Regions from separate parts of the Porcipelethomonas ammoniilytica genome, predicted to be linked through region 1. Evidence: a T-box and tRNA genes for the amino acid it is inferred to sense, from the RefSeq annotation. Region 1 holds a T-box; the other holds one or more tRNA genes.
What was found. The T-box of region 1 lies ahead of alaS (alanine--tRNA ligase). A T-box ahead of a tRNA ligase gene usually reads a tRNA of that ligase, here a tRNA-Ala.
Positions count from the first base shown of each region.

Region 2: it has a tRNA-Ala gene. The T-box ahead of alaS (alanine--tRNA ligase) is inferred to sense a tRNA for this amino acid. The anticodon was not compared.

Region 1 is NZ_JAOQKH010000011.1:21,717-29,471, forward strand. It holds gene alaS (alanine--tRNA ligase) at 1-1,461, opposite strand, end outside; T-box leader at 1,524-1,722, opposite strand; gene rplM (50S ribosomal protein L13) at 2,154-2,582, shown strand; gene rpsI (30S ribosomal protein S9) at 2,599-3,000, shown strand; gene OCV67_RS09345 (glycoside hydrolase family 5 protein) at 3,330-4,346, opposite strand; gene bglS (beta-glucanase) at 4,352-7,444, opposite strand; gene OCV67_RS09360 (helix-turn-helix domain-containing protein) at 7,591-7,755, opposite strand, start outside.
Region 2 is NZ_JAOQKH010000002.1:293,972-301,726, reverse strand. It holds rRNA gene OCV67_RS03015 (23S ribosomal RNA) at 1-1,958, opposite strand, end outside; tRNA gene OCV67_RS03010 (tRNA-Ile) at 2,150-2,226, opposite strand; tRNA gene OCV67_RS03005 (tRNA-Ala) at 2,237-2,312, opposite strand; rRNA gene OCV67_RS03000 (16S ribosomal RNA) at 2,401-3,911, opposite strand; gene OCV67_RS02995 (transporter associated domain-containing protein) at 4,449-4,646, opposite strand; tRNA gene OCV67_RS02990 (tRNA-Leu) at 4,952-5,038, opposite strand; gene OCV67_RS02985 (cytidine deaminase) at 5,108-5,494, opposite strand; gene OCV67_RS02980 (MBL fold metallo-hydrolase) at 5,531-6,292, opposite strand; gene OCV67_RS02975 (acetate/propionate family kinase) at 6,372-7,571, opposite strand; gene OCV67_RS02970 (accessory gene regulator ArgB-like protein) at 7,710-7,755, opposite strand, start outside.

The DNA.
Region 1 (7,755 bases):
CTGTCCTTCTGAAATACTGTCAACCGATTTACCGTCAACAAAAATTTCAAGGATTTCAGCGTCATGCTTAAATCTTGTATATCCTGTAAATTCAGTAGCCGGAACATTAATAGCAGACGTGTTTTCATCGCTCCATGAAGTTTTAATCTTAGATGCCCTATCGCTTCTTGCCTTGCGCTTCTGTTCTTCCATACATTCCTTAAAACGCTTCTCATCTACTTCGATTCCATTTTCAGCGGCAATTTCCTTTGTAAGATCAAGCGGGAAACCATATGTATCGCTTAATTTAAATGCATCGTCTCCTGAAAGCACATTTTTTATTTCATCTGCTGAAATTTTGTCGATAAAATGACTAAGCAGCTCCGTACCTTTATCGATTGTCTTAGCAAAGCTTTCTTCTTCATGCTTAATAATTTTTTTAATCAGTTCCCTTTTTTCAACAAGTTCCGGATAAGCAGATTTGTTTTCTTCAATTACCGTATCGCAGACTTTATAAAGAAAAGGCTCGTTTATTCCCAGCATTTTACCGTGTCTGGCAGCTCTTCTCAGAAGTCTTTTAAGCACATATCCTCTGCCCTCATTTGCAGGTGTAATACCGTCTCCTACCATAAATGTTGTGCTTCTGATATGGTCAGTAATTACACGCAAAGATACGTCGGTATTTTCATCATTTTTATATTGTACATCTGCAATCTCACAGATCTTGCCCATTATATTCTTGACTGTGTCAACCTCGAACAGATTATCAACTCCCTGAATTGCACAAGCAAGTCTTTCAAGCCCCATACCGGTATCAATATTCTTGGTTTCCATTTCAGCATAGTTACCGTTTCCGTCACTGTCAAACTGACTGAATACCAGATTCCATATTTCAACGATTCTATCACATTCGCTTGCCTGTTCAAAGCTTTCAAAAGGACCGTAGCTTTCTCCTCTGTCAAAATGAATTTCGGAACAAGGACCGCAAGGACCTGAACCGTGTTCCCAGAAATTGTCCTCCTTACCGAGACGAATTATTCTATCCTGAGGTATGCCTATTTTATTTTTCCAAATCTGTTCAGCTTCATCATCGCTTTCAAAAACAGTAATCCAAAGCTTTTCAGCCGGAATCTCAAGTATTTCTGTAAGAAATTCCCACGCCCATTCGATCGCCTCAGTTTTAAAATAATCTCCAAAGGAAAAGTTTCCCAGCATTTCAAAATAAGTGCCGTGTCTTGCTGTTTTACCAACACGCTCAATATCAGGCGTTCTGATACATTTCTGACATGTTGTAACTCGCTTATTCGGAGGAACAGCCTGTCCCAAGAAAAACTTTTTAAGAGGTGCCATACCGGAATTGATCAGTAAAAGACTGTTATCTCCCTGAGGTATAAGTGAGGAACTAGCCATTCTTGTATGATTTTTACTTTCAAAAAATGAAAGATACATTTCACGTAATTCATTTACGCCACGCCATTTCATAAATAAAAACTCCTTTAAAATTTCATAAAAGCTGTAAAAAATAATAAAAGCCTTGCGTCCTGCAATGGGACGAAGGCCTCGTGGTACCACCCAATTTCAAAAGTAAATAAATTACTTTCCTTTAGTTTCCTTTAACGCAGAAAATACGTTCGGATTTAGCCGAAAGCTCAAGGGTAGCACTTGTTTTACGAACAGAAGCTCTCACCGACCGCTTCTTCTCTGAAGAACGAAACAAACAATCATTCCTGTCACAGCGTTTATATATTCTTCTTATATTATACCAAAAAACAAAAAAAAGTCAATCCTATTTTTCAAAGTTTTTTAAAAAACGGCAATCATAAAAAAGCTGTATCAGATAGAAATGACTATAGCAAAAGCGCTTGCCGGAAACGATCCTCCAAGATTAAAACTCTCAAACTGACGAAAGCACTTCAAAAACTGAAATGAAATTTAAGATAACAAGAGAAATAGAGAAAAACAGAGAGAAAACAAGCGTGAAAGGGATATAAATTAAAATTTCGGCAATTTGACTATTGACTTTTTATTTTTAATTTGATATAATGTTTATCGTTACGTCAAGAATCATTAATTCGGACATATTCATTTTTATTTGAACTTGCGGATGTCCGAAGAACAGGATTAACCCAGTCCGGTTCAGGCTTGACAAAATACAATAATGGAGGATTTATAATATGTCAACTTATATGCCAAAACCAGCTGAAGTCAGCCGTAAATGGTATGTTTTAGATGCAGCAGATAAGCCGTTGGGACGTGTAGCTGCTCAGGCTGCTCATATTCTCAGAGGTAAACATAAGCCAACTTTTGCTCCGCATGTAGACTGTGGAGATCACGTAATTATCATTAATTGTGAAAAAGCAGTTTTAACAGGTAAAAAACTTGAAAATAAAAAGTTTTACTGGCATACAGGCTGGATAGGCGGAATCAAGTCTGTAAGCTACAAAGAACTTATGGAAACAAAACCGGAAAAAGCAATGATGATTGCAGTAAATGGTATGCTTCCTAACAATTCTCAAGGCAGAAATCAGCTCAAACGTTTAAGAACTTACAGAAATTCAGCACATAAGCACGAGGCACAAAAGCCTGTTGCTTATGAATTATAATAAGGAGGCGGTTTAAATGTACGAATCAAAGGTTAAATATTACTATGGTACAGGAAGAAGAAAGCATTCTGTTGCAAGAGTAAGAGTATATCCGGGTTCCGGTAACATTACAATTAACGGAAGAAGTATTGATGAGTATTTCGGTCTTGAAACATTAAAGCTTATTGTTCGTCAGCCTCTTAATTTAACTGAAACTACAGATAAATTTGATATTGTCTGCACCGTTACAGGCGGCGGTGTTACCGGTCAGGCTGGCGCTATCAGACATGGTCTTTCAAGAGCCCTTCTGGTTTACGATCCTGAACTTCGCCCTGTTCTCAAAAAGGCTGGTTTCTTAACTCGTGATCCTAGAATGAAGGAAAGAAAAAAATATGGTCTCAAAGCTGCTCGTCGTGCACCGCAGTTCTCAAAGAGATAATTTTACATCGCTTTTATTTGCGTGGAAAATTTTTAAAAAGTCTCGAAGAGAAAGTTTTACAAGTAATATAGTTATCAACCCTCGAAACTATGTCGTTTCGAGGGTTTTATTTTGCGCTGAAAACTGCTTATTCGGAGACGGTAGCAGGCAGGTTGATAACACTATCAAATATTTTATCACCGTTGAGAAATATGAATATAAAACCGTCAAAAAAATTGTGTTTATCAAACTTATAGATCAATTCTTTTGCGTTTTATTATCAAGCACAAATTTCTCTAATCTGTCATTTTTATATTCCCTTCAGTTGCATAACGTCAGAAATAAATAATTTATAAATATTTTTTTATTTTTTCAGATATATTATTATCAATAAGACCAAAGTCCATTTTTTTATAACACCAGGCAGCTCGTGAAATTTTATATTTTTTGAATGCAGAATTAATAGCTTTATACCATTCAATAGTACTTTCTTGAGCAGCAAGATTTATAACTCCATATTCTCCGCAATAAAGCGGAACGTTTCTTTTTTCTGCAATTTCAACAGCTTTAGAAAATAAGGATTCAAAAAATTCCTCACCAACAGTTTCTACCTTTGCATCAGAAATAAGGTCAACAACATTAAGATTCATTTTGCTTTGCTTTGTGATATATTCCTGAACTGACGCCGGATATTCCGTTCTGAAATTTTCCGGCATATTATTGACCCAATTTGCACCCTGATGAGTAAAAATAAATGGTTCATAGCAATGAAAATTATAAACAATTTTGTTGTCATAAGGTTGCTTCAAATCTTTAAGAGCCTTTATGCAGTTATTATCATATCCTCCTATAAGTATATATGTTTCGGGAGTGATAGTCCTTATGCGAAAAATACATTTATCAGCAATTTCATTCCATATATCACAGTATTCCTTATTGGTAACTTCATTCAAAAGTTCAAATGCAACGCAATCATGATATTTTCCGAATCGTTTTGCAATTTCTTCCCAAAGACGGAAGAAACGTTCCTGAAGTTCTTCCGATTCAAAAAATCCACTTTCAGATTCACCCTCATCGAAAGAAAAACCGTAAGTCTTATGAAGATCCAAAATCATATTCAGTCGGTATTTTTTACACCAGTCAATGCATTGCTGAATATACATCATTCCGCTTTCCTGAATATCACCGTTTCCGTTTTCAATAAGATCATAATCTATCGGGATTCTGACATGATCGATACCCCATGAAGAAACTGCGGCAAAATCACTTTCACCAATAAATTCGTCATAATGTTTTTTTGTATGTTCGCATTGAGAAAACCATCCGCCAAAATTAATTCCCTTTTCATATCCAACGAAACTTCTCATTAAAATTACCCCTTATTATATGTTACCCACTGATAACGTGCTGTAAGCGGAGTTTTTCCGTCGTAATGATTTAGCCATTCATCAACTCCTGTTCCCGGCCATACGTTCATCATGATTCTTCCGGCAGTTGAAGGGATATTATTATATGCCGTATAAACTGCTTTTCCGTCAACATACCATGTGATATGATCCGGCTGCCAATCAAATCCGTAAGTATGGAAACCTTCAGAAGCGTCAAAGCCAAGATCATACATATATTCATGATTACCGACTCCGTTTGTATAGTAATTGAACTGAACCTTCGTCGTGTCCTTGCCAAGTACTTCTATATCTATTTCATCCCATGGATTATTTTCTGAAGGGCCTGTATAAGTGAAGAATGAAGAAACAACCCCGTCATTTTTTATAGCTTGCATAGATGTTTCATAGTATCCATAATGATAAGTGTCTGCTGTTCTGTATTCAGCTCCTGAGTAATTATATTTACCGGAATAATCCTTATCAATGGTTAAATTAAGAACGCCGCCATCGAACGAGGTATTTTCTTTATACCACCCGCAGTCGAAACAGCTTCCATTAGACCAACCGTCAGACGCAAAGAATACTGGTGTTTCGCCCTTTCTGAAATCAGCGATAACTGAAGCATTCTCATTTATAGCTGTACCATAGTCCTTTATTCCTCCAACTACAGGAGGAACTACTGGAACTTCCTCTTCATTAGGGAAAGAATCTATCATTCCAAGAAGAAACTTTTGGATAAGAATAACATCTGCAACAGAATATTTTCCATCCTGATTAACGTCAGCTGCCTTTGCCTCCGTTGCATTTGAAAATCCGCCGCTGATAAGACCTCTTTTTGCAATAATGAAATCAAATACATTAATACGTCCATCTGAATTTATATCGCCCAGAATAAAATCTGTTTCGGCAGTTTCATTTTCGCTTGTAAGAGAAACAAGATATGTCAGCGGAGAGTTCCAGTAAATTGTAATTTCATTAGTCGAATAACTTTCGGAGTTATCAACATAACACTTAGCAGCCGGAAGACCCTGACAATAAGCTTTAGCAGCACTGTCCTCAAGATTCTGATTTACACCGCCCACGAGCATTCCCTTCATTGCCTTTCCTGCTGCCATAGACGGTCTGTGATGCGGATTTTCAGGAGAAACCGTTCCATAACCTGTAAAGAAACATTCTCCAACCGGATTTGTTCCAAGAAGATAATTCATCTGAGCATTTGCAGCGTCCATATAATCTGTATTTCCGGTTACTTTATATGCAGCACCAAGTATTATTCCGGCATTTGCAACAGTCATATTACTTCCCCAATTAAACTTTGTAATAGCAACCCCATAAGGAGAATTTGAAGAACAGTTAACAAATGTATCCGCCTGTGAAATCACGGCACTCTTTGCCTTTGTGTATATTGAAGAGTCCTTACTGATATTGTCGGCTGTAAGGATTGCGAGATTTCCGTAATCACCAACAAGAGCCCAATCCAAACCTATTGAAGCAGACATACCATTTAAAGCATTTTCATACTTGCTGTTTCCTGTTGCACGGTATAACTGAGCCGCTGCCCAGTAACGCTCATCTTTGTCAGAAACATCACCGTATTCACCGGTAGATATATCCTCCGGATTTTTGAAAATCAGATTCGGGTTTGCCTCAAGAAAACTCCATGCTTTTTCGGCACGTTCTAGACAGCTGTTTGCAAAATTCAAATCAATATCCTTATAGAATTCATATGCAAGAGCCATTGAAGCACAGAAATCGGCTGTTGCCGTTGTGGAAACAGGTGTGACGATAAGCTGATCCGTTTCCTTTTCAGGAGAAACATAACCCGGGAAATTTTCACATGTAACCTTATGATAAACTCCGCCGTCTGCACGCTGCATTTTCATCATCCATTCAAGCTCATAACGTGCCTCATCAAGAATATCAGGAATGCCGTTTCCACTTTGAGGAATACCAATATTATCACTGTAAAGCTTAGGATTTGCTTCATAAGCGTAAAGAAGGTCGGCAATAGTTTTAGCTGCCGGAACAATATATCTGCCGTAATCTCCGGCGTCATGCCACCCACCGGAAACATCTATTTTTTCATTTGTTCCGTAAACGTATGCCATACCTGTATGGCAGGCAGAATGACCAAAATCACTGTCTGTTATCACTTCTCCGCAGCGCTGCAAATAGAGCATTCTTACACTATCATCAAGAAGATTTGTGTAGACGCTGTCAGATATTTCAAATGTATAGGAATTGTCAAGATTTCCGCACTTTATATAATATTTTCCGGACTGCGTAACAGAAGAGAAATCTCCGATTTTATTTGTTTCTCCAGCATACGAATTGCTGATATTTTCCGAGAGACTCCCTGTATAGACGATATTATCTGTTGCTGCGTCTACTACAGAAAATTGATTTTCACTGTCTGCGCCACGGAAAACAGCAGTCTTTTTGCTGCCGCATTTATATCCCACCTGATTTGTTACAATAGGAGGTTCATATGGTCTTGTAGCAGAATAATCGACTTTACTGTCATCAACAAGTTCAAGAGAAACATTATCGATATAAATCTTATGCTCAGGAAGAACACCCTCATGTTTTTCCTGAATACCGCAGTTAAAAACAAGCTTAGACATGATATCTGTTTCAGCTTTCATAGTAAACTCATAATCAACGGTCTGAGGAACAGAAGTAAGTTCAAGACCTTTCCATGTATAAGCCTGATAAGTTCCGCCGTTTTGCTGTATCATTCCTTCGATATATCTGTCCGTAGAAGATGAAATATCGTATTTAAGACGATATACTCCGTTTTGATAAAGCGGAACAATATCATAAAAAACCTGAACGGCATAATTAACTTTTCCGACATTGCTTACAGTCAGAGCAAGACGACCGTTTTCAGTGCTTAACGAACAAACGCCGCCGCTTTCCTTATATGTACTCCATCCGGTTATTCCAGAATCAAAAGTTGAATTACTTATAATGTTTGAAGCTGCTGAAACCATATTTGGTACAACCGGCAGAGCCGAAGCCATCACAGCGCATACAGCAAGTGCTGCTGTCAGCTTTTTAAATTTTCCTAATTTCATAATTATTTTCCTTTCAGCAATAGCAGTGCCAGACCACTGCTTTTTTCCGATATTTACAATTTTAATAATACTTAATTAAAGCCGTAAAGTATACAATTTTTATGATAAAAATAATAAAAATATGATACTCATAAAAACAGGTCGCTCTATTCGGCGACCTGCATAATTGATAATTTATATTGTTTTTTATATTTTTTAGGAGTTGTTCCTGTATATTTTTTGAATATTTTTATAAAATAACTTTGCGAACTGAATCCCAACATATTACTTATTTCAATGTCACTATATTCCGTATATAAAAGAAGAGAGGT
Region 2 (7,755 bases), on a different contig from region 1:
TCACCGGTACTACAATTTCGCCGGGTGGGTTGTTGAGACAGTGCCCAAATCGTTACACCATTCGTGCGGGTCAGAACTTACCTGACAAGGAATTTCGCTACCTTAGGACCGTTATAGTTACGGCCGCCGTTTACTGGGGCTTCAATTCAAAGCTCTCACTTCTCCTCTTAACCTTCCAGCACCGGGCAGGTGTCACCCCATATACGTCATCTTTCGATTTAGCATAGAGCTGTGTTTTTGCTAAACAGTCGCTTGGGCCTATTCTCTGCGGCTCTTTCGAGCACCCCTTCTCCCTAAGTTACGGGGTCAACTTGCCGAGTTCCTTAACAACCCTTCTCCCGTTGGCCTTAGAATCCTCTTCCTGTCTACCTGTGTCGGTTTGCGGTACGGGCTCTTCAGATATACGCACAACTTTTCTTGCCTCAATCCACATTTACTTCCTCCATTCGGAGTCCCTTACGACCGGGGCAACCAACGCCCGGCTAAACGCTTCTCAAGTGTCCTTGTGCTTTAATCTTTCAGAGGCTACGGAATTTCTACCGTATGTGCATCGGCTACGCGTTTCCGCCTCGCCTTAGCTCCCGGCTTACTAGGAGCGGACGAACCTTCCTCCTAAATCCTTAGACTTTCGGCCATTATGATTCTCACATAATTCTCGCTACTCATTCCGGCATTCTCACTCGTATAAAATCCACCATCGCTTCCGCTATGACTTCTCCTCTTATACGACGCTCCCCTACCCCGCAATACTTTCGTATTGCAGCCCAAGCTTCGGTATAGATTTTAGCCCCGTTGAATTTTCGGCGCAGGGTCACTCGACCAGTGAGCTATTACGCACTCTTTTAATGAGTGGCTGCTTCTAAGCCAACATCCTGGTTGTCTGTGCAACCCCACATCCTTTTCCACTTAAATCTATTTCGGGACCTTAGCTGTGGGTCTGGGCTGTTTCCCTTTTGACTATGAGACTTATCTCACATAGTCTGACTGCTGTACATCAATTATCCGGCATTCTTAGTTTGATAAGGTTCAGTAACCTCTCGGCCCCTAGCCCATTCAGTGCTTTACCTCCGGTAATCTAATACAACGCTAGCCCTAAAGCTATTTCGGGGAGAACCAGCTATATCCGAGTTCGATTGGAATTTCTCCGCTAGCCACACCTCATCCGCCACCTTTTCAACGGGGGTCGGTTCGGCCCTCCATGGAGTTTTACCTCCACTTCAGCCTGGACATGGCTAGGTCACTCGGTTTCGGGTCTATCACATGTAACTTCTCGCCCTGTTAAGACTCGCTCTCGCTTCGGCTTCAGACCTTAAGTCCTTAACCTTGCTACATATGATAACTCGCCGGACCATTCTACAAAAGGTACCTGATCACACTTTGACGTGCTCTCAGTGCTTGTAAGCACAGGGTTTCAGGTTCTTTTTCACTCCCCTCCCGGGGTTCTTTTCACCTTTCCTTCACAGTACTCTTCGCTATCGGTCATTGGGGAATATTTAGGCTTGGAGGGTGGTCCCCCCAGCTTCCCACGGGGTTTCACGTGTCCCGCGGTACTCTGGATCCTGCTCGCTGTCTCTGCCTTTCATTTACATGACTCTCACATTCTTTGGTCAGGCTTCCCATCCTGTTCAACTAGGCTTTGACAATGCTAATTGCAGTCCGCAACCCCGTATTCATTGCTGATTACGGTTTGGCCTCTTTCGCTTTCGCTCGCCACTACTTACGAAATCTCGGTTGATTTCTCTTCCTCTCCCTACTTAGATGTTTCAGTTCAGGAGGTTCCCCTCATATACCTATGTATTCAGTATATGATATATGAGCTTCTCTCATATGGATTGCTCCATTCGGATATCTGCGGGTCTTTGTTCGCTTACAACTCACCGCAGCTTTTCGCAGTTAACCACGTCCTTCTTCGGTTCCCAATGCCAAGGCATCCGCCCTGCGCTCTTATTAGCTTTACCATTTGTCCGTTTTGAGTTCTCTTCAATACATTGTAGTTTTTTTACCCGATTAATTTTTCTTAATCGTGTCGTTTCACTTGATTGTATTTCCTCTTACTTTTCTTATTCAATTTTCAAGTTTCCTTTTTCTATCCTTTTTCAAGAACAGAAATTAACAGATAACTTCTTATCTATTAATTTTTATTCTTGATTGGTGGGCACAAGTGGACTCGAACCACCGACCTCACGCTTATCAGGCGTGCGCTCTAACCACCTGAGCTATGCGCCCAATACCTTTTTGGTGGAGATGAGGAGGATCGAACTCCTGACCCCCTGCTTGCAAAGCAGGTGCTCTCCCAGCTGAGCTACACCCCCAACTCTTCCTTGGTATCTTCAAAATCGAACAATGCTTCCCTTGCATCTGACCGGAACTTCTCAGATTCTTCATCTGCTCGCTCCTTAGAAAGGAGGTGATCCAGCCGCACCTTCCGATACGGCTACCTTGTTACGACTTCACCCCAGTCATCAATCCCACCTTCGACTGCGTCCTCCTATAAGGTTAGACTACAGGCTTCGGGTGTTACCGACTCCCATGGTGTGACGGGCGGTGTGTACAAGGCCCGGGAACGTATTCACCGCAGCATTCTGATCTGCGATTACTAGCAATTCCGACTTCATGCAGGCGAGTTGCAGCCTGCAATCTGAACTGGGACAATTTTTCGGGATTTGCTCCACATCGCTGTTTTGCTTCCCTCTGTTAATTGCCATTGTAGTACGTGTGTAGCCCAGGTCATAAGGGGCATGATGATTTGACGTCATCCCCACCTTCCTCCGTTTTGTCAACGGCAGTCCCTCTAGAGTGCTCTTGCGTAGCAACTAAAGGTAAGGGTTGCGCTCGTTGCGGGACTTAACCCAACATCTCACGACACGAGCTGACGACAACCATGCACCACCTGTCTATATGTCCCCGAAGGGATTTCATCTATCTCTAGACTATGCATACGATGTCAAGACCTGGTAAGGTTCTTCGCGTTGCTTCGAATTAAACCACATACTCCACTGCTTGTGCGGGCCCCCGTCAATTCCTTTGAGTTTCAACCTTGCGGTCGTACTCCCCAGGTGGATTACTTATTGTGTTAACTGCGGCACGGAAGGGGTCAGTCCCCCCACACCTAGTAATCATCGTTTACAGCGTGGACTACCAGGGTATCTAATCCTGTTTGCTCCCCACGCTTTCGAGCCTCAGCGTCAGTAAAAGCCCAGTAAGCCGCCTTCGCCACCGATGTTCCTCCTAATATCTACGCATTTCACCGCTACACTAGGAATTCCGCTTACCTCTACTTCACTCAAGAACAGCAGTTTCAAGTGCAGTCTACATGTTGAGCACGTATATTTCACACCTGACTTACCGTCCCGCCTACGCTCCCTTTACACCCAGTAATTCCGGACAACGCTCGCTCCCTACGTATTACCGCGGCTGCTGGCACGTAGTTAGCCGGAGCTTTTTCTTCAGGTACCGTCATTATCGTCCCTGTTAAAAGGAGTTTACAATCCGAAAACCTTCTTCCTCCACGCGGCATCGCTGCATCAGGGTTCCCCCCATTGTGCAATATTCCCCACTGCTGCCTCCCGTAGGAGTCTGGGCCGTGTCTCAGTCCCAATGTGGCCGTTCAACCTCTCAGTCCGGCTACTGATCGTCGACTTGGTGGGCCGTTACCTCACCAACTATCTAATCAGACGCGAGCCCATCCTTGAGCGAATTTCTTTGATATATCTTAGATGCCTAAAATATATGTTATGGGGTATTACCATCCGTTTCCAGAAGCTATCCCCCTCTCAAGGGTAGGTTGCTCACGTGTTACTCACCCGTCCGCCACTAACTCGGAGAAGCAAGCTCCTCCTCGTCCGTTCGACTTGCATGTGTTAGGCGTGCCGCCAGCGTTCGTCCTGAGCCAGGATCAAACTCTTTATTAAGTTTGTATATCTAAAAGCCTCTCAGCTCTTAATATCTCCCGTTTCATTACGATTGCTCGCAATTACCTCGTTTGTATTTTAAACTCTTGTTAAACATCGTTTAACAGAAATTATACAAGGGTTTCTTTTCTTTGCATTGTTCAATTTTCAAGATACCTCGCCGCTCCCTCTCGGGAAAGCTTATCTATTATATCACAGTCTCTTCTGTTTGTCAAGTACTTTTTTTAAAAAAGTTTTTATCCTCTTATTCCCTTGACTCCCTTAAGACGACCTATCTATAATACCATATCTTCCGAACTTTGTCAAGCACTTCTTTCAAAAAAATTTTTTCCATTCCGTACTCGCTCTCTCTCGTTCGACAGCTTTATTATTATATCACCTCTTCCCTCTTTTGTCAACCGCTTTACTCCACGTTCTACCTTTTTTATAGTTTTTTTGACTCAATTCACTGATTTTACAGCATTTTTTACAAATTACATCTAAATTTTTACTTTTATATACCTTTTTACATAGTAATATACAAAAAAGGCGAAGTTTTTACTCTTCGCCTTTTTTTAAGTAAACTGCCTTTATTTTAGAGATCCAATTATCTTCAGTCAGCAAAACTGTAAACTCCACTTCTCCGTATCTTACACTTGGTGTCTCATCTTCTTCCGGTATTCTGCCTAGCAAATCCACTATAAAAGCACTCATAGTATCATAATTATGTCTTTCCGGAAGCTCTATTCCCAGAATTTTCTCAACATCCTAAAGACGTATCCGAGATAATTTTTCTCAAATACGCCTTGAATTTTTCTGAAATATTTTTTTGCATCGGTTTGAATCCTTTCAGTCGATAAAAACGGGGAAAAACAGCCATGGTTTTGAACTAAAATTTTTCACCCCTAAAATGCAAATAAAGCCCGTAGTTATAGGGTTTTAAGAGGTGTTCACCAATATGTCTTGTGACTATAAAACGGATGAAAAATTACTGGTCGAGCCTAAAAGAAAATCGCATCCCACAAAGTGAGATACGATTTGTCCCACCGGGGTCACCCGGCTGGTGCGGATAACAGGAGTTGAACCTGCACCCCCTTGCGAGGACTAGCACCTGAAGCTAGCGCGTCTGCCTATTCCGCCATATCCGCATTACAAAATACATTATATCATAAATGCGAATGAAAGTCAATACCTTTTTAATTTTTATTTTAATTTACTCAATTCAAACTAAAACCATACGGTAAAATCTCATTTAGGGTCAAAATTTTATCAGAAAGTATAATTTTAAAGTAATTATGGCAAAATTCCGTCATAACTTGACGGCATGATCCGCACGGATAACATGGTTCACTCATATTGTCATGACCTCCGGCAATAGCAATAGCCTCAAATTCTTTCTTTCCTTCTGATATTGCCTTGAAGAAGGCTGTTCGTTCAGCACAGTTTGTAAGCGAAAAGGAAGAATTTTCAATATTACAACCCGTATAAATTGTACCGTCACTGCACAAAAGCGCTGCTCCCACTTTAAATCGTGAATATGGCGAATACGAATTTTCAGCAGCTTTTACAGCACGTTCAAATAACTCCTTGTACAAATCATTCATTTATAACTCCTTAAAATCCAGTAAAAAAATATACTTTTACAGCCATACTCCCCAATCGCCATAATTAAATGTACCGCTGCCATGATGAAGCTTACCGTCAGCTTTGAGTTGTCTGAATGCTTCCCGCATACGTATTAAAATTTCCGGATGTATATCCAAGGAATGATGTGCAGGAAATACATTTTTCACTGGCAATGCCGCAACTTTTTCCAGTGACGTAAGATATGCTTCCGGATCAGTAGACGGATAATAAGCAAACAAAATATCTTTATATACTAAATCACCGGTAAATAAATATTCTTTATTTCTTTCCCAAAAACATAAATGACCCGGAGAATGTCCCGGCGTATGCAGTACTTCAATTTCCCGACCGCCAATATCAATGATATCATGATCATTCAGTACTTTTGTCGGCTTACCTTGAAAAAATATGTAATCGTTCACATTAAAATCATTAGGTAAATCACAGCGATCAACAACCATTTCTTTAATTGTTTCGATTGATAAGGGAAATTTGCCATTGAGCCAATCCAATTCCTCAGAGTGGGCGTAAAAGTCTGGAAAGTACTTATGTCCGCCGATATGATCCCAGTGAATGTGAGTAGCAACAGCCGTAACAGGCTTATCAGTAAGCTTTACTACTTCATCATATATATTTGAAATACCAAGTCCCGTATCGATCAGCAAGCTTCGATTATTTCCATTCAACAGATAACAATGAGTTTCTTCCCAATGGCGATATTCACTGATAATATAAGTGTCAGCGTCAACTTTATCAATTGTAAACCAGTTATCCATTTATCTCGTACTCCTATAAATTTCAATTATGAAATAATAACCCGAGAAAATCACTCCCGGGTTATTTTAGAATATACTCTTATTTCGAAATTATTGCCAAAGTATCTCTTGCAATAAGCAGTTCTTCATTTGTAGGAATTACCCAAACCTCAACCTTTGAATCAGGTGTTGAAATTTTAGCCTGAGTACCTCTTATAGTCTTGTTCAGTTCAAAATCAATCTTTATACCCAGATAATCCATGTTTGTGCAGACACCTCCGCGTACTTCCCATGAATTTTCGCCGATACCGCCTGTAAATATAACAGCGTCCAGACCATTCATAACAGCCGCATAAGAACCAATATATTTTTTTATTTCATAACGCAGCATATCTGCTGTAAGCTGAGCCTTTTCATCACCGTTATTAATAGCCGCATAAATTTCTCTGTTATCAGAAGAAACATCTGATACGCCAAGGAATCCACACTGTTTGTTAAGATAGCTGCTCATTTCGTCAGGAGAAAGATTCATTTTCTTTGCAAGATATGTAACAGCTGAAGCATCAATAGCACCGCTTCTAGTACCCATAATTACACCATCAAGAGGAGTAAATCCCATTGAAGTATCTATGGACTTTCCGTTTTCAATAGCAGTAATGGAAGAACCGTTGCCAAGATGACATGAAACGATCTTCAGATCCTTAAGATCCTTGCCCATGGCTTTTGACAGTGCAGCTGAAACAAATCTGTGTGAAGTACCGTGAAAACCATATTTTCTTACATGATATTTTTCATAATCTCCATAAGGAATACCGTACATATAAGCTTTTGGAGGCATTGTCTGATGGAAAGCGGTATCAAATACAACAACCTGAGGAACGTCATCTGAAAATACTTTTTTACATGCTCTTAAGGCAAGTGCATGAGCATGATTGTGAACAGGAGCAAGCTCTGCCAGCTCATCGATTTTATCAATTACTTCATCAGTTGCAATAGTGGTTTCACTAAAAACTTCAGCGCCCTGTACTACTCTGTGTCCTACTGCTGAGATTTCGGACATGCTGTCAATAACTGCTGCTTCACCGTTAACAAGAGAATCAACAAGCTTTTCAAACGCTTCTGTATGAGTTGGGAAAGAACAATCTTCATCAATTTGTCTTCCGTCGTAAGTTTTATGTGAAATATGACCGTCAATACCTATTCTGTCACAATTTCCCTTAGCCAGTACTTTTTCGCCGTCCATATCAATAAGCTGATACTTAAGAGATGAGCTGCCTGCATTTACAACTAAAATCAACATCTGTAAAAACAACCTTTCAAAATGATTTTTAACAATAATATTATATAACTTATTTTGTAAAATTGCAAGAGCTTTACTAAAAAATATGCATTATATGTATAAAAAACAAGATATATAAATTATTAAAAACGAATATTCTTAACCTTTTGAATAAGAAACTTTATATTTTTCAAAAAACATGAGA